Regions from separate parts of the Diaphorobacter ruginosibacter genome, predicted to be linked through region 1. Evidence: predicted binding sites of a transcription regulator. Region 1 holds the regulator's gene; each other region holds the start of a gene.
What was found. The regulator FNR, encoded in region 1, switches genes on or off when oxygen is low (the NO sensors DNR and NnrR bind a similar motif). The targets are predictions, from matches to a motif close to TTGATNNNNATCAA.

Region 1 (4,154 bases):
CCCGTATCGAAGTGGGACCTGCCGAATCCAGGTGGGTGCTGGTGCGGCTGCAGATTCCCTATGGCAGCGCGGCGTCCGGATCGCACAAGGTGCTGTTCGAGGTGAGTGCGCAAGAGGATCAGGCCAAGGTGATCGAGAAGTCTGTCTTTCTTGTGCCGCGCTAACGAAAACATCATGCGGGCAACTTCCCGTGCATCGCTATGGAAGCGGCCCGCCTTCAAGGAGCTTGAAAAATGCAGACTACGGTTGATACTTCATTGAATGCATCGAAGGATGCGCCGGCCGCCGCGCAGCCTTGGTGGCGGTTCGGCATGGTATGGATGATCATTGCGGGCCCGGCCATCGTGGTGGTGGCCGGCTTCATCACGTTGTGGATTGCGATCCGCACTCCCGATCCTGTCGTGGAAGAAGACTATTACCAGCGGGGCTTGAACATCAATGAGACGCTCAGGCAGCAGGGACAGGAACGAAGCATGATGCCTGCGGTGAAGGGGCGCAACCATGCGGCTACCGACGACGACTCCATGCGTCCTGCAGACCAGTGAGTGCTGGAATGCGTGAAGCGGTAGAGCGGCAGGCCACAGATCATGGCAGGGCTTTGCAGGCAGGGCTTGTGCTATGTACAGCACGGCAAGGCAGTGATACCGTGCATTGCATCGATGGGGGATGGAAGAGAATCGCTTCAATGCGCCAGCGCCTATGACTCAGATCAATGGACACCCATCAAATGTGTTCCCTTACCCATGAGCTCACAAGCACTGGTCTCTGGCCGGCAATCTGCGAATGACCCATCCATGCTCGGATGAAGAGGACGAGCGAACAACGCCAATCAACGGGGAAGACGATGAAAGCACAACGACTCATGTGGATCGCCTGGCCGGCCTTTCTGATGGCGGCCGTCTTGGAAATGCTGGTGTTCGCCTTCGTGGATCCGCAGGCGCTTGAATGGTTTGACCAGCCGGTGAACCTCTCCAGGCAGGGTGTCTACACGCTGGCCTTCTTTGCGTTCTGGGCCATCATCATGGTGGCAAGCGGCTTGACGACGCTGCTCTCGCTTTCGCCATTCGAGGTCAATCGCTGCCCGGTACCTTGTGATGAGAGGCCGGCGGATTGCGCGAAGTTTTCCGCGTGACGTTGTTGTCGTAGCGATAGGGTAGGGGGAAATCAAGGCCCCTCTGTACGAGTGGTGCGGCAAGCAGCTGGTGCGACGATTTCAACGCAACGCAGATCGCCCGAGTCCGCTGGCATGTGTCGATTTGATTCATGCAGAGGGCTTGTAGGCAATTACGTCAACGGCGGACTTCGCTCTTTCGCCTGGGAATTGCTTCAGCCTTGTTGACTTGCCAGGATGCTGATTGCACCCGCTCCGTGTTTTTTTCGTTCCCCCCGATGAGCCGTGCCGCTCCAAGGCGCGGGCTCATCGGGCGGCAGCTGTCGTGACTTCACAGCAGCTCCATGACTCAATGACTCAATGGCAAGCTTGCTGGCTGTTGACGATATTGCGCAGTGCACCGGCATCCAGGATACGGACGTGGCGCTGTTTGACCTCCACCACGCCTTCCTCGACGAATTTGGAGAAGGTGCGGCTCACGGTCTCGAGCTTGAGGCCCAGGTAGCTGCCGATTTCCTCGCGTGTCATGCGCAGTACCAGCTCGGACTGGGAAAAGCCACGCGCGTGAAGGCGTTGCACGAGATTGAGCAGGAATGCGGCAAGGCGCTCTTCAGCGCGCATGCTGCCCAGCAGCAGCATGACGCCATGCTCGCGGACGATCTCGCGGCTCATGATCTTGTGCACATGGTGCTGAAGGGCCTTGACCTCGCGCGACAGCTCTTCGATGTTGTCGAAAGGCATGACGCAGACCTCGGCATCTTCCAGCGCCACTGCATCGCAGGTGTGGCGGTCGCTCACGATGCCGTCAAGGCCAATGATTTCTCCCGCCATCTGGAAGCCTGTCACCTGGTCGCGGCCGTCTTCGGTGGCCACGCAGGTCTTGAAGAAACCCGTGCGAATGGCAAACAGGGACGTGAAAGGCTCGCCATTGCGGAACAGCGTCCCTCCGCGCTTGACCTTGCGGCGCACGGCGACGATTTCGTCAAGTCGTTTCAGCTGCTCCTCGGACAGCCCGAGAGGCATGCAAAGTTCTCGCAGGTTGCAATTGGAGCATGCGACTTTGATGGTTTGCGGTGTCATTTGCAATGGCGCCTTGTACAAGTTATCGGCTTCCGAAAAGTGGACTGAGTTCCACTCGCCTCTGCCGTTGGCATATAGGAAAAACAGGATGCATTGTCCCAGTCAACATGAAAACTGGATTGACCTGTGTCAAGGACATTCTCCGGAGGCTGCGGCACAGTAGCGGCGAACCTTTGGAATTCGCTATGACTGTTGTCACATCAGATCTCATCCGTCAATTTGACGTGTCTGGGCCCCGCTATACGTCCTATCCAACGGCAGACCGCTTCGTGGAAGCGTTCGGTCAAGACGACTATATCCTCGCTCTACAACAGCGACGCATCGGCTCGAATGCCAAGGCGTTGCCTTTGTCCCTCTACGTGCACGTCCCGTTCTGTGAATCGCTTTGTTATTACTGTGCGTGCAACAAGATTATCACCAAACATCCGGAGCGGGCGGAAGCCTATCTTCGCTATCTGAGTCGAGAAATCGATTTGCACACAGAGCACTGTGGTGTCATCCAGCATGTGAGCCAGCTGCATATTGGTGGAGGCACCCCAACATTTCTGACCGATGAGGGCCTGCAGGACCTGATGTCCATGATCCGCCGGAGTTTCGTTCTTGTTCCGGATGGCGAATACTCCATCGAGATCGACCCGCGGACTGTCGACAATGATCGCCTGGCGTTTTTGCGACAACTGGGCTTCAACCGCCTGAGCTTCGGTGTGCAGGACTTCGATCCCGAGGTGCAGAAGGCCGTTCACCGGATACAGCCCGCCGAGCAGGTCTTCCGGCTGGTGGAGGAAGCGCGCAGGATCGGATTCCATTCGGTGAATGTCGACCTGATCTATGGGCTGCCGCGCCAGACCCCCGAGTCCTTCGACCGCACGTTGGCGCAGGTGTGCGAGCTGCGTCCGGACCGCATCGCGCTCTACGCCTATGCCCATCTGCCGGAGCGGTTCAAGCCGCAGCGCCGCATCGTGACCGATGAACTGCCGCTGCCTGCGGCGAAGGTGGCCATGCTCGCGCGTTCGCTGGAGGTGTTTCAGAATGCGGAGTACGTCTATGTCGGCATGGACCACTTCGCGCTGCCGGACGACTCCCTGGCAGTGGCCAAGCGGCAGGGTCGCCTGCATCGCAATTTCCAGGGCTACAGCACGCAGCCCGATTGCGACCTGATCGGCCTGGGAGTCTCGGCAATCGGCAAGGTTGGCGCAACCTACAGCCAGAACGCCAAGACCCTGGACGAGTACTACGACACCATCAACCGGGGGCGCTTGCCCATTGTGCGTGGCCTGGCGCTTTCGCGCGACGATCTGCTGCGCCGCTCCGTCATCATGGCGCTGATGTGCCAGGGAGAGCTGGTCTTCGAGTCCATCGAGCAGGCCTGGCTCATCGATTTCGAGAGCTACTTCGCGGCGGAGCTGGAACAGTTGCAGGCCATGGACGAGCAGGGCCTTGTGCAGTTGCATGAAGACCGCATCGAGGTCACCCCCATGGGCTGGCACTTCGTGCGTGGCGTGGCGATGGTGTTCGATCGCTATCTCCAGGGCAACCGCAACCGTGAGCGCTTCTCGCGCATCATCTGATCCGCAGACCCATGTGGGCGTTGGCCTGGACCGCTTTTCTGATGGGGCTGCTGGGAGGGGCGCATTGCCTGGTGATGTGCTCCGCGCCCTGCGGGGCCTTGCTCGCGCGTGGCGGTAAGGAGTCTGCGCGCGAGCAGCCCGTACGTTTCGTGCGGCGACGGCGCTTGCCGTGGCAATCCATCCTGTTCCATGGGGGGCGCGTCGCCGGCTATGCGGCGCTGGGGGCGCTGGCTGCCTATGCCATGGACCGGCTGGCCTGGTTCAGCCAGGGCACCAGCGCGCTGCGTCCGATCTGGACAGCCATGCACATTGCGATCATCGCCTGGGGGCTCATGCTGGTCATGCGGCTGCAGGCTCCCGCCTGGATGGAGCGCGCGGGACGTGGCGTGTGGTCG
Region 2 (4,154 bases), 1.6 Mb from region 1:
GAACTGAGGCCTGCCGGGACGGGCGAGATGCGGCTCAGCGGATCGGTGGCAACGGCGCTGTGGTATCCGCTGGGGCGTCGGGTCGTGTCGCCGGCCTGAACTCCACCACTGCGCCCAGCGATTCCAGTGTGGTCTCAAGCCTCCGCAGGCGGCCACGGGTCTCTGTCCCGAGGAGGGCGGGCGCATGGGCGATCCTCTGCAGTGCCTGCTGTGGCGTCAGCTCCAGGGCCTGCCGGAGTGCGTGGACGACCTTGAGTTTGGCGGGGCCGACCTGGAGGAGGACAAGCTCGCCACGTTGCCACAGAGCCGGTCCCTCGGCAGGCGCCAGCGCGGAATCGTGGTCCTGCCGTGCGCATTCCATGCGTTCGAGGCGGGTCTGCTTCACCTCATCCCACAGGAGATGACCGTTCTCGGTGTGGGCCTGCAGCCATTGCAGCGCCGCTGCGTCGTCCTCTCCATACGCGGCCAGTGCCCGCAGCATGTCCCCGAAGCGCTGAAGGCTGGGCGCAACCGGCGTGGCATCCCACCGGCCCGCGCCATGCGGTGCATAGTAGACGGGGAAGCCCAGTGCCTCCTCTTCCAGGTCGATGAAGAACGGATCATCGAACCCATTGAGCGCGACCACATGCCAGCCTGGCTGCCAGGCGCCCTCCTGGGTGCCGGTCAGGCTCTCGCCAGTGATGCCGTGCGACCGGAAGCCCGACTGCAGGCTTTCCCAGCGATCAGCCTGTGGATAGTGCATGGGCAAGGCCATGTCGCCGGTCTGGACGGCCGCGACCCACAATGCGAGCACGGCGGGCGGAGGAGAGGGCACTCGATGGCTCCTTTGCGGGTGGCTTGTGAGATAGTCGCACCCTTGCTTCAGGAACACGAGTGAGCTGCCATGGATTTTGTCCGATTCATCGAGGTGATGCAGGGCGTGTACGCCGATGCCGGTGCGACGCTTGAACTGAATGCGCCCGCGACCGAGCAGCAGATCGCGGCGGCGGAGCACGAGCTGGGATTCGCCATCGATCCGGCGCTCAAGGCGGCATGGCGCATTGCCAATGGCGCCCCAAGCTGGACGCCGTTGTTCGCGCGTCCCGACTTCTATACGGGATTCGACTTCCTGCCGATCGAGGAGGCCCTCCGGCAGCGGCGCAACATGCGCGAGCGTGCCCCGCGCTATGCGGGCTACGACGAGGAGCAGCCGCGCGATGCCCGGTTGCGCGAGGGCTGGTTCCAGGACGGCTGGCTGCCGTTCGCGGGCTTTTCCGCGCCGGTGATGATGCTGATCTCGGATGCATCCCCTGCAGCGTCGGGCCGGTCGGGGCAGATCATTGCGTTCGTGCACGATCCCGACCAGATGACGTTCGTGAGCCAGGATTTCCCGAACCTGCTCGCCGTTTCGGCCACGCAGATCGCGGCCGAGCCGCAGGAATACATCGAGGAGGATTGACCGCGGGGGCCTATCGGATCAGCAGAACCGGCACGCTGCACTGCGCCAGCACCTTGGTGCTGACCGAGCCCATCACCAGCTTGTTGAGCGCGCTCACGCCTTGGGTGCCCATGATGATCAGGTCGTAGCCGCCGGTCTCGGCGATCTTCGCGATGGTGTCGCCCGCATGGCCTGTCTTGGCCAGGGATGTCACCTGCAGGCCGTGCTTCTTGAGGAATTTCATGACCGGTGCCAGCACCTTCTCGCCTTCGTCGGCGTAGTACTGGTCCACCATGGCCTTGCCGAGGGCCTTGCGTGCGCGCGCCGGAACTTCGGGGCACACGGTGAGCGCCGTGTATTCCAGCGTGTCGCTCATCATGGCGTCATGGGTGACCAGATAGGTCAGCATCTTCTTGGTGTAGGCGCTTCCGTCAACTGCGAGCAAGACTTTCATCGACAATCTCCAAAGGTATGAGTGCTGTCAGGTTACGGTCCGACAAGCGTCAGGGGCTTGACTTGGGTCAACTTGGCTGTCGGTTGAGAGATCTCAATCTACACTGGTTTCGGTCCTGAGGCATATCAAACCTCTACGCAGAATGCGGGTTGGAACGTTTCCTGTTCCCCTTTGACGGCATATCCCAGCGGATTGGCCACCACGCGGCAGCGGTGCACGCTTGCGTCGGCCCGGGGCCCCGTGACCATATAGTCGCTCGGGGCATGCAGATGGCCATGCATCCACAGGTCCGCGTAGGGCAGCAGGTCATCCATCACATTGCAGAAGCCCGCGGTTCCCGGCACCAGGCCGTAGCGCGGATCGGCGCTCTTCAGGCTGGGGGCGAAATGCGTGATGACGACGGTCGGGCCTCCGGTGTGGGGTGCCGTGGTCAGCGCATCCTTCAGCCATGCCTGACAGGTCAGCGACTGCTCGCGCACCTGTTCGGCCAGAAAGGGCTCGCCGTGGCGCGTGCCCTGTGTCTTGCTGAGGTAGAAGTTGGCCGCGCGAAAGGCCTTTTCGCGCTTTTGCAGATAGCGCGCGGGATGGCTCACGGCATCGTCCTCGGCCAGCGCATCGAAGTCGCTCCACAGGGTGGTGCCGACGAAGCGGACGCCGTCCATCAACAGCGACTCGCGCTCGAGCCAGATCAGCCCGAGTTCATCGCAGGTACGCCGCAGGCGCGCGTGCGCCTCGTCGAAGTCCTGGTTGTCGTATTCATGGTTGCCCGGCACGAAGATCACCGGCGTCGGCCAGTGCGCGAACTGCGGCAGCGGCGAGAAGCGCTCCAGCCCGAAGTGGGTGCCGGCAAGCCGCGAGCCCCGCTGATAGGAGCCCACGTCGCCCGCCAGCACCAGCAGGTCGGCGCCCGCCGCGGGCGTGGGCTGGAACTGGGGATGGGTTTCCAGATGCAGGTCGGAGAGCAATTGGATCTTCATGGGCCTTGGGATTTCCTATTTCCTATTTCCTATTTCCTATTTCCGGTCCGTGGATGGCGGAGCGTCCTTTTTCATCAGGTGCGCCTGGTTCTGCAGGAGCATGGCCTGCTGGGGAGTGGTCTGGATCGCCGCGCGGGCGATGGCATCCCGCAGCCAGCGGTGCGCGGGATCGTGGGTGCGGTGGGGATGCCACATGGCATCCACGTGCACGGCGGGCAGCCGCATCGGCAGCGGTCGCCAGATCAGGTCGTCCGCGAGGCTCGCCACGCCGACAAAATGGCGCGGCAGCACGGTCAGCAGGTCGGAGTTGACCACCACGCGGCCGGCGGTGAAGAACTGGTTCACCGTGAGCACGATGCGCCGCTCGCGCTGCAGGCCCGACAGCGCCTCGTCGATGAAGCCGAAGGGCTTGCCCGAGAAACTGACCAGCAGGTGCCGTGCCGCGCAATAGGCATCGAGCGTGAGCGGTGCGTCGGCCAGAGGGTGGCCGCGCCGCATTACGCAGACATATTCGCCGTCATAAAGGCGCAGGCTCTCGTGTGTCATCACGTTGTCGGACTGGGCCTGCGCCGTGATGTCGGAGATGACGGCGGGAAAGTACCCCACGGCGAGGTCGGCGCTGGCATCGTCGAGCAGGCTGCGCGGATCGCGCGTGGTCAGCGGAAGAATGCGCAGCGACACGCCCGGTGCCTCGCGCTCGGTGATCCCGACCAGCGGTGGCAGCAGCGTGGCGCTCGTCGCATCGGCCATGGCCAGCACGAAGGTCGAGCGCGCGGTGCCCGGCTCGAAGCTGTTGGGGGCCAGCGTCTCCTGCAGCCGTGCGAGCGACTGGCGCACCACCGGCCAGATCGCCAGTGCACGCGGCGTGGGCTCCACGCCGTGGCCCTTGCGCACCAGCAGTTCGTCATCGAGCAGTTCGCGCAGGCGGCGCAGCGCGTTGCTGACAGCGGGCTGGGTGATGGACAGGTTGTTGGCCGCGCGCGTCAGATTGCGTTCCGCCATGACCTCGTCGAACACACGCAGCAGATTCAGGTCCAGAGACCGGAAGTTGAACGGGGCGTGCGAAGGGGAGGATGGAGGGACGGAGGGCACGCTCAATCATCACCGCAATGAATGACTGAGATTCAACATATAAATTGGAAAAGCACTAGGGAAAACCCTATGATATGGACTCTGCAGGGGAAATCAGCTCTGCAGGCACCAAAGGTTTACATCATGACAAGCTTTGTACGTACAGACGCCATTACCAACCACGCAGGTGTGGAGCGCGTGCGGCGCGCAGCAGATCACCTGGGCACATCCTCCA
Region 3 (4,154 bases), 530 kb from region 1:
AGCGCCTTTGCATCCTCGGGGTGCATGTAGCACAGCGCGTTTGGAATGGCCTTGTGCAGTTCGGGCACGCGCTGCGTCATCGAGCCCGAATGCCAGTGCTCCAGCACGCGGCCGGTGGACAGCCAGAATGGATACTCCTTGTCGGGTGACTCGGCTGCGGGTTCGTAGGGCAAGGCGAAGATGATGGCCTTGCCGTCCGGGTTACCGTAGAACTGATAGCCCGTGCCTGCCTTCACGTAGGGGTCGGAGCCTTCACGGTAGCGCCAGCGTGTTTCCTTGCCGTCCACCACAGGCCACCGCAGGCCGCGTACCTTGTGGTATTCGTCGAAGGGCGCCAGATCGTGCCCGTGGCCGCGGCCGAACGAGGCGTATTCCTCGAACAGGCCCTTCTGCACGTAGAAGCCGAAATCCTCAGACTCGTGGTTGCCGTAGGCCTTGTCCATGTCGGCAAGCGAGAACCTGTCGACCTGGCCATTGCGGAACAGCACGTCATACATCGTCTTGCCTCGGTACTGGGGTGCCTTGGCAAGCAGTTCTTCGGTCCAGACCTCTTCCATCTTGAAGCGCTTGGAGAACTCCATGAGCTGCCAGAGGTCGGAGCGCGCATCGCCCGGTGCCGTCACCAGTTGGTGCCAGAAATGCGTGCGCCGCTCGGCATTGCCGTAGGCACCTTCCTTTTCCACCCACATGGCGCTGGGCAGGATGAGGTCCGCCGCCACGGCGGTGACGGTGGGGTAGGCATCCGACACCACGATGAAATTGGCTGGATTGCGATAACCCGGATAGCCCTCCTGTGCCAGATTGGGGCCGGCCTGCATGTTGTTGTTCACCATCACCCAATAGGCGTTGAGCTGACCATCCTTGAGCATGCGGTTCTGCAATACGGCGTGGTAGCCGGGCTTGCCCGGAATGGTGCCCTCGGGCAGCTTCCAGATCTTCTCGGCGGCCTTGCGATGCTCGGGGTTGGTCACCACCATGTCGGCGGGCAGGCGATGCGAGAACGTACCGACCTCGCGCGCCGTGCCGCAGGCCGAGGGCTGGCCGGTCAGCGAGAACGGGCTGTTGCCGGGTGTGGCGATCTTGCCGGTCAGCAGGTGGATGTTGTAGACCATGTTGTTCGCCCACACACCGCGCGTGTGCTGGTTGAATCCCATGGTCCAGAACGACACCACCTTGCGCTTGGGGTCGGCATACAGCTCGGCCAGCGCCTTGAGTCGGTTGGCCGGTACGCCCGACAGCTTGGCTGTGTAGTCCAGCGTATAGGTAGAGACGAACTTGGCGAACTCCTCGTAGGTCATCGGCTTGGCGCCATTCGGGTCGTCGGCGTTCTTGGCAGCCTTCTGCAGCGGATGCTCGGGGCGCAGCCCATAGCCGATGTCCGGATTGCCGAGCTTGAAGTTGACGTGCTTGCTGACGAAATCCTTGTTGATCTTGCCGTTGGTGATGATGTAGTTGGCGATGTAGTTCAGGATCGCCAGATCGGTCTGGGGCTTGAATGTCAGTTCGATGTCGGCCAGTTCGTAGGAGCGGTGCTCGAATGTGGAGAGCACGGCCACCTTCACTCCGGTCGTGCTCAGACGCCGGTCGGTTACGCGGGTCCACAGCACGGGGTGCATCTCCGCCATGTTCGAGCCCCAGAGCACGAAGGTGTCCGTGGCCTCGATGTCGTCGTAGCAGCCCATGGGTTCGTCCATGCCGAAGGTGCGCATGAAGCCGGCCACCGCGGATGCCATGCAGTGGCGTGCATTCGGATCGATGTTGTTGGAGCGAAAGCCCGCCTTGAACAGCTTGGAGGCGGCATACCCTTCCCACACGGTCCATTGGCCCGAGCCGAACATGCCCACGCCGGAGGGGCCCTTGTCCTTGAGCGCCAGCTTGAACTTCTCCGCCATCACGTCGAAGGCCTTGTCCCAGGAAACGCGCTGGAATTCGCCATCCTTGGCGTACTGGCCGTTCTTCATGCGCAGCATCGGCTGTGTGAGGCGGTCGGCACCATACATGATCTTGGAGAGGAAGTAGCCCTTCACGCAGTTCAGGCCGCGGTTCACCTCGGCCTCGGGGTCGCCCTGCGTGGCCACGACACGGTTGTCCTTGACGGCCACCATCACCCCGCAGCCCGTGCCGCAGAAGCGGCAGGGTGCCTTGGACCACTGGAGCGCCGAGTCGGGTGCGCTCGCACCGTCCTGCGCGAGCACCTGGATGGGAATGCCGGCAACGGCACCGGCTGCGGCCGCTGCGGATTGACGTACGAAATCACGTCGGTTGCTGGTCATGGCTTTGCTCCCTGATCAAAAGATTGCCGTGCATCGGCATGTTGGTAAACGAGAGAGGCGTTGATGACGCCAGGAATCTGCTGGATTTGTGCGACCCGCTCCAGGATCACGCCCGCGAGGGGGGCCTCCAGCGTGACCACCAGCTTGCCGCTGGGGTGGCTGCCGTGCAGCTCCAGGCCTTCCACGGCGCACAGTTGGCGCTCCACAGTGGCCAGCTTCTCGGGCACGACATGCACCACCAGGCTGATGATGTGCAGTTCTTCGATATTCATGAAGGGCCTCACGCGTGCGGTGGGCCGGAGAAGAGCATTTGGTAGAACCAGACCAGGAAGCCGTAGGCTGCAATCAGCAGACCTGACAGCACGGGAGCCATCACGATGGTCAGGAACGCAAAGCTGCGGCGCTCTTCTTTTTTTGTGGATGGCTCTGTTGATGGGTGATGCGCAGGCATGACTTGTCCATTTCTCGAGCATTCATTCGTAGGGTGGCCCAGCCTGTTGTCAACACTTTCGTTAATAACGATAGGTTGGGCAGACCGAAAATTACCATGTTGATGAATGTTTTTTATTAGATTTGAACTGAAGTCGCCAATTGATTGATTTAAATCAATTGCTGGTGCCAAGGCGCGGCAGGGGAACGATTTTTATATTAGCTTCCAAATCAAACAATACCAATTCGCTATCGGGCATGTTTGAAAATGAAGGGGGATCCGCCGCAAGGAGACGGCGGGCTTTTGGGCGCAGAGACCGGAGTATCACCCGTTGCGTGGGTGTGAGTTGTCGGATATTCATACGCGTTCTAGAAAATGCATATGAATATTGGTGGCGGAAAATGCGCGAATCAGAAACCAGTGGGTTTCCATTCCTTTTTTTGAGACAGGTATCCGGCGGATGGCACCGCCTGGATTTTCAAGACAGGGTCTCTGTCAGCGCTGCTGCAAAGGCCGCGGGCTGGCCCAGCCACTGGCCGAGTTCGATGCGCTGCAGCGGCTGACCGGGCGCCACTTGCAAGGCCAGCGTGGGAAAGCCCTGGCCACCCGCCATGACGAGCAGCCGCCGGCTCTCTGCGAAGTGCGCTTCGGTGGGGGCACCGGTGAGCGAGGCATAGGCCTGAGCGAAAGCAGCTTCGGGCAAGCCCAGTTCCGCAGCCAATGCCTGCAGCACGGGTGGGTCAGCGATGCGCCGGCCTTCCACGTAGTGCGCCTTCTGCAGGCGTTGCAGCATGGCGAGGCCTTGTCCTGCCACTTGCTCGGCAGCCAGGATGGCTGTGGTGGGGGGCGCGGAGTCAAGCAGCGCGGTCGTGTCGTTCAGCAGGCCTTCGGTGTACCCCGGGCCGAATACCTGGCCCGTCATCTGTTCGATGCGCCGGTCATGCGGCAGCACGTAGCCGCGCCAGTCGGGCGTGATGTGCTTGCGGCGCTCTCCGGTCATCATGCCGCCTCCATGCAGGGCGATCGTCACGCCGGGCAACTGCCCCGCGGCGGCGATCAGCGGTGCCGCCGCATAGCACCAACCACACAGCGGGTCGAAGATGTAGTGCAGCGTGGGGTTCGTCATGGAGGTCATGCCGTTCACTGCGGCCACTTCATTTCACCCTTGACGACCTTGGCGCCCAGTTCCAGGCCACCATCGCCGGGCAGGCCGGGGTACTGCTGCTTCATCGCAGCGACCAGCTCCTGCGAGTTCCTGGCACGGGCGGCGGCACGCTCGAATTGCGACAGGTAGTCGGACGTGAAGCGCACCGATTCCAGGCCCTTTGGCGCCTTGCCGTCCTTGAGCAGGTAGTGGCCCGGCACCACGGTGCGGGGCTGCAGTGCCGTGATGTCGGCGAGCGTCTGCTGCCACTCGGCGCGCGACGCGGGCGTCTGCGTATCGGCCATCC
Region 4 (4,154 bases), 940 kb from region 1:
GCGCCGAAGTTCACCTTGCCGGGATGAGCCCCGGCATAGGCGATCAACTCCGGCAGATCCTTGAAGGGCGCACCCGGTGCCACCGCCAGCATGGCCGGCGAGCGCATCATCATCGTGAGCGGGGAGAAATCGGCCACCGGGTCGTAGGGCAACTGCTTGAACAGCGCCGCATTCACGGCCAGCGTGGAATTGCTGCCAATGAAGACCGTATAGCCGTCGGCAGGCTGCGTGAGCACGTATTTCACGGCCAGGAAGCCATTGCCGCCCGGCTTGTTTTCCACCACCACGGCCTGGCCGGTCAGGTCCTGCAGCTTCTTGGCGAAAAAGCGCGCGGACGTGTCGGTGCCGCTGCCCGGGCCGAACGGCACGATGAACTTGATCGGCCTGGAAGGAAAGCTCTCGGCGGCCGGCGCAATGGCCGGAACGACGGCGGAGAGCGCCAAGGCGCAAAGCACGGCCCTGCGGGTGGTGGTGAACTGCATGTGTTGTCTCCTTGGAAGTCTCTGTAGTGCCTGGCGGTTGCTACCGTCCCATGCACGCGCTCTCAACTGGAGGTCACACTCTATGCAGCGCGGTTGTCTGCGTCTAATATTAGTTTTTTGCAAACTGATATTCATTCAGTATTGAGCGGAGCGCCTCCATCCATGAATCTGCGCCAGTTGCGCCAGTTCGTCACGCTCGCCGAAACGGGCAATTTCCATCGCGCGGCCGAGCAGCTGCACATGGCGCAGCCGCCGCTTTCGGTGTCCATCCGCAAGCTGGAGGAGGAGCTCGGCAGCCCGCTGTTCGAGCGCACCACCTCGGGCGTGCTGCTCACTCCCGCGGGCGAGGCCATGCTGACGGATGCGCGCATCACGCTGCTGCACGCGGAGCGCTGCCGGCATGCGGTGCAGGATGTGCGCAGCGGGGAAGGCGGCCTCGTGCGGCTGGGCATCATCGGTTCGGCCACCTATGCGATGCTGCCCGAGCTGATCCCATCGCTGCGCGCGCGGTACCCGAAAATGGAACTCGAGCTGAGCGAGGCCACGTCCTCCGAGATTCTCGAGGGCCTGCTCACGCGCCGCTTCGATGCCGGGCTGCTGCGCTACCCGGTGCTTGACCCGAGCGGCTTCGAGATCCTGCCGCTGGATCGCGACGATTTCGTGCTCGCGGTGAACGAGCACAGCCCCCTGGCTGCGCGCGATGCGGTTGCGCTGTCGGAGGCAGCGGACGAGCCGTTCATCCTGTATCCCGCCGACAGAGTGCCCGGGCTGGCCGCGCTGGCGATGATGCGCTGCCAGTTCTCGGGCTTCGTGCCTCGCGTGGCGCAGGAGGCGATGCAGGTGCACACCATCATGAGCCTGGTGGCATCGGGGCTCGGCGTGGGGCTGGTGGCCAGCGTGTCACGGCTGATGATGCCGCGCGGCATCAAGTGCCTCGCGCTCACCGACAACCCGCCGGGATTCCACGTGGGGATTGCGCTGGCGCGGCTGCCCGGCGGCAACAACCGGGCGGTCGAGCGCTTCACCGAGCACGTGCTGCGCGTGACGAAGGCCGCGCGCGGCGGCGTGGCCAACCTCGACAGCCCGGTCTGATCAACTCGTCATTTCATGGAGGCTGGTGATCGCGTAGCCCTTTTCCTTGAGCTGCCGGCCCGGTGCCTCGATGCCGTACTCGGGCCAGCGGTCCAGGTCCTCGTTGAGGTCCTTGTTGCGCTCCTCGTCGTGCCAGTCCCAATTGGTGACTTCCTGGGGAATGTTCTTGCCCACGGGCACCACGAGATGCGAAAACTTGCCCCGGCCTTCGTCGCGGCGGAATACGTTCACGAACATGTGCTTGTCCTCGATTTCCAATGAGTGAATGGGAAGGGCTTGACTGACCACTCTAAGATGCGCAGCACGCACGTGGGGTAGGAGAAGACCTACCAGTCTTGACCCAGGGCAATGCCCATGCAGACAGAGCGTCACACAATGTTTCGGCCTATGAGCCTGTCCCACCTTCCCCGGACACGAGTTGCCGACATGATCCCGAACGCCTTCGCCACCGCCTCCACCGCAGCCTCCTCTCCCTCCATCCCGCCCGCACACGACTGCGACGTACTGATCGTGGGCGGCGGCCCGGCCGGGCTGTCACTGTCGGCCGCGCTGTCGCAGGCCGGATTCTCGAGCATCGTCCTCGAGCAGCAATCCGCCGACACGCTGGCCCGCCCTGCGGATGACGGCCGCGAGATCGCGCTCACGCATCCCAGCGTGCAGCTGCTCACGCAGCTGGGCAGCTGGCAGCTGCTCCAGCCCCACGAGACAGGCCGCATCCGCGAGGCGCAGGTGCACGACGGCCCGCTGCGCGCACTGGCCGGCATGCAGCTCGATTCCCACGGCAGCGGTGTCTCGCATCTCGGGGCCATCGTTCCCAACTCCGCGCTGCGCCGGACGGCCTGGGCCGTGGCCGCCGGGAGTGCGCACGTGCGCATCCTCGACGAGGCCCGGGTGCTGCATGCCGGCACCTCGCGGCACGGAGCCCAGGTGGAGTTCACGCGCGGCGGTGATCCTGCCGCGCAGACGCTGCATGCCCCGCTCGTCGTGGCCGCCGACAGCCGCTTTTCCGCGACGCGCAGGCAGCTTGGCGTGGGCGCGCGGATGACCGATTTCGGCCGCACCGTGATCGTCTGCCGCATGCTGCACGCACGGCCACACGGGGACATTGCACACGAATGCTTCGGCTACGAGCGCACGCTGGCCATCCTGCCGCTGCCGGATGACCCCGGCACCGGCGCACACCTGTGCTCCACCGTGGTCACGGCGGGCACTGCCGACGCCACGGCCCTGATGGCCCTGTCCGCCGAAGCCTTCGCGGCCACGGTGCAGCAGCAGTTCGACGGCCGCCTGGGCGACATGGTGCTGCACGGCGAGCGCCATGCCTATCCGCTGGTGGCGGTCTATGCCGACCGTTTTGCGGGCCACCGCTTTGCGCTGGTTGGCGACGCGGCCGTGGGCATGCATCCGGTGACCGCGCATGGGTTCAACCTGGGACTCTCCAGCGTTGCAGGGCTCACGCAGACGCTCAGGAATGCGCGCGACGCCGGGCAGGACATCGGCAGCGCAACCTCCCTGCGGCCCCATGCCTTGGCCCACCATCGCCATGCCTGGCCTGTCTTCCAGGGCACGCAGGCCGTCGTCCGGCTGTTCACCGATGCGCGCCCCCTGCCCCGCGTGCTGCGCCGCATCGTGCTCGGCGGGGCCGATCGCTTGCCGCCATTCAAGGCGGCCATCGTGCGGCAGCTCACGGGCAGCGCGCGTCCACATCTCCACGGGCACTGAACGGCCCCCGGCACTCCCCCAACGTGACGCCCAGGGCGCTCACGCCCTTGCCGCGCCCTGCTTGCGGCAAAGTTCCCATCAACTATTTCAATATTCAGAACAATAGGTTTCTTGATTGCTACTTTATCGACAGGTATCGGAGGAATACAGTTCATCCATCGACGAACGAGAAGCCCCAGGGCCCCATCGTTCAACGAGAACAAGGAACGCCGACGACTGACAACCTGGGTCGCCAACGCCCTCACCAAGAAAGTCAGGTTGAAGGAAATTTCATCATGAAGAACATCACCGTCCCATCCGTTGCCGCAATCGCCCTGATGACCCTGGGCGCAGCCACCGCACAAGCTCAGGTTCAGAGCGCGGAAGCCGGGTTCGTGACACCGCTCGCCCAAGTGCAGACATCGCTCACTCGCCAGCAGGTCACCAATGCCGTGCTGGTCGCCCGCCAGAACGGCACGCTGATCACCAATCGCGGTGATGAACTGCGCGTCAGCATGGCCAGGTCGATGCAGGTGCCCTCCTCGCTGAGCCGTGACGAAGTGAAGGCCGACACCATCGCGACGCTGCAGCACCAGACCCGTCTGCCCGGCCAGAACTACTCCGTTCAGTAACCCGATCGATACCCTGGCGCAGGCGAGGTTCGCCTGAAGCACCTGCTCACAGACTACGCAAAAAACATCAGGCAGGAAACGCAAAGGAAAACATCATGAAGAACACCATTCGCTCCGCCGCTGCAATCGCCCTGATGGCCCTGGGTGCCATCTCCGCACAGGCACAGGTGCAAAGCGCCGAAGCGGGCTTCGCGCCCGATATCGCCAACGCACAAAGCACCCTGTCGCGCCAGCAGGTAAGCAATGC

Region 2: a site for FNR is predicted at 1,929-1,942, ahead of H9K76_RS22825 (universal stress protein). Genes of this name have one in related genera too.
Region 3: a site for FNR is predicted at 2,869-2,882, ahead of napE (periplasmic nitrate reductase, NapE protein). Genes of this name have one in related genera too.
Region 4: a site for FNR is predicted at 1,910-1,923, ahead of ubiM (5-demethoxyubiquinol-8 5-hydroxylase UbiM). Genes of this name have one in related genera too.

What each region holds. Positions count from the first base shown of each region.
Region 1 is NZ_CP060714.1:3,511,228-3,515,381, reverse strand. Features, by position in the region: gene ccoG (cytochrome c oxidase accessory protein CcoG) at 1-164, shown strand, start outside; gene H9K76_RS15980 (FixH family protein) at 234-545, shown strand; gene H9K76_RS15975 (hypothetical protein) at 845-1,132, shown strand; gene fnr (fumarate/nitrate reduction transcriptional regulator Fnr) at 1,469-2,191, opposite strand; gene hemN (oxygen-independent coproporphyrinogen III oxidase) at 2,377-3,759, shown strand; gene H9K76_RS15960 (sulfite exporter TauE/SafE family protein) at 3,771-4,154, shown strand, end outside.
Region 2 is NZ_CP060714.1:5,065,486-5,069,639, forward strand. Features, by position in the region: gene H9K76_RS22810 (LysR family transcriptional regulator ArgP) at 1-7, shown strand, start outside; gene H9K76_RS22815 (hypothetical protein) at 35-814, opposite strand; gene H9K76_RS22820 (SMI1/KNR4 family protein) at 884-1,438, shown strand; gene H9K76_RS22825 (universal stress protein) at 1,449-1,871, opposite strand; gene H9K76_RS22830 (metallophosphoesterase) at 1,997-2,848, opposite strand; gene H9K76_RS22835 (LysR substrate-binding domain-containing protein) at 2,885-3,850, opposite strand; gene H9K76_RS22840 (hypothetical protein) at 4,064-4,154, shown strand, end outside.
Region 3 is NZ_CP060714.1:2,983,558-2,987,711, reverse strand. Features, by position in the region: gene napA (periplasmic nitrate reductase subunit alpha) at 1-2,273, opposite strand, end outside; gene H9K76_RS13520 (chaperone NapD) at 2,270-2,545, opposite strand; gene napE (periplasmic nitrate reductase, NapE protein) at 2,554-2,724, opposite strand; gene H9K76_RS13510 (DsbA family protein) at 3,182-3,838, opposite strand; gene H9K76_RS13505 (MBL fold metallo-hydrolase) at 3,844-4,154, opposite strand, start outside.
Region 4 is NZ_CP060714.1:4,450,067-4,454,220, forward strand. Features, by position in the region: gene H9K76_RS20125 (Bug family tripartite tricarboxylate transporter substrate binding protein) at 1-482, opposite strand, end outside; gene H9K76_RS20130 (LysR family transcriptional regulator) at 645-1,574, shown strand; gene H9K76_RS20135 (DUF6139 family protein) at 1,575-1,811, opposite strand; gene ubiM (5-demethoxyubiquinol-8 5-hydroxylase UbiM) at 2,001-3,296, shown strand; gene H9K76_RS20145 (hypothetical protein) at 3,572-3,907, shown strand; gene H9K76_RS20150 (DUF4148 domain-containing protein) at 4,003-4,154, shown strand, end outside.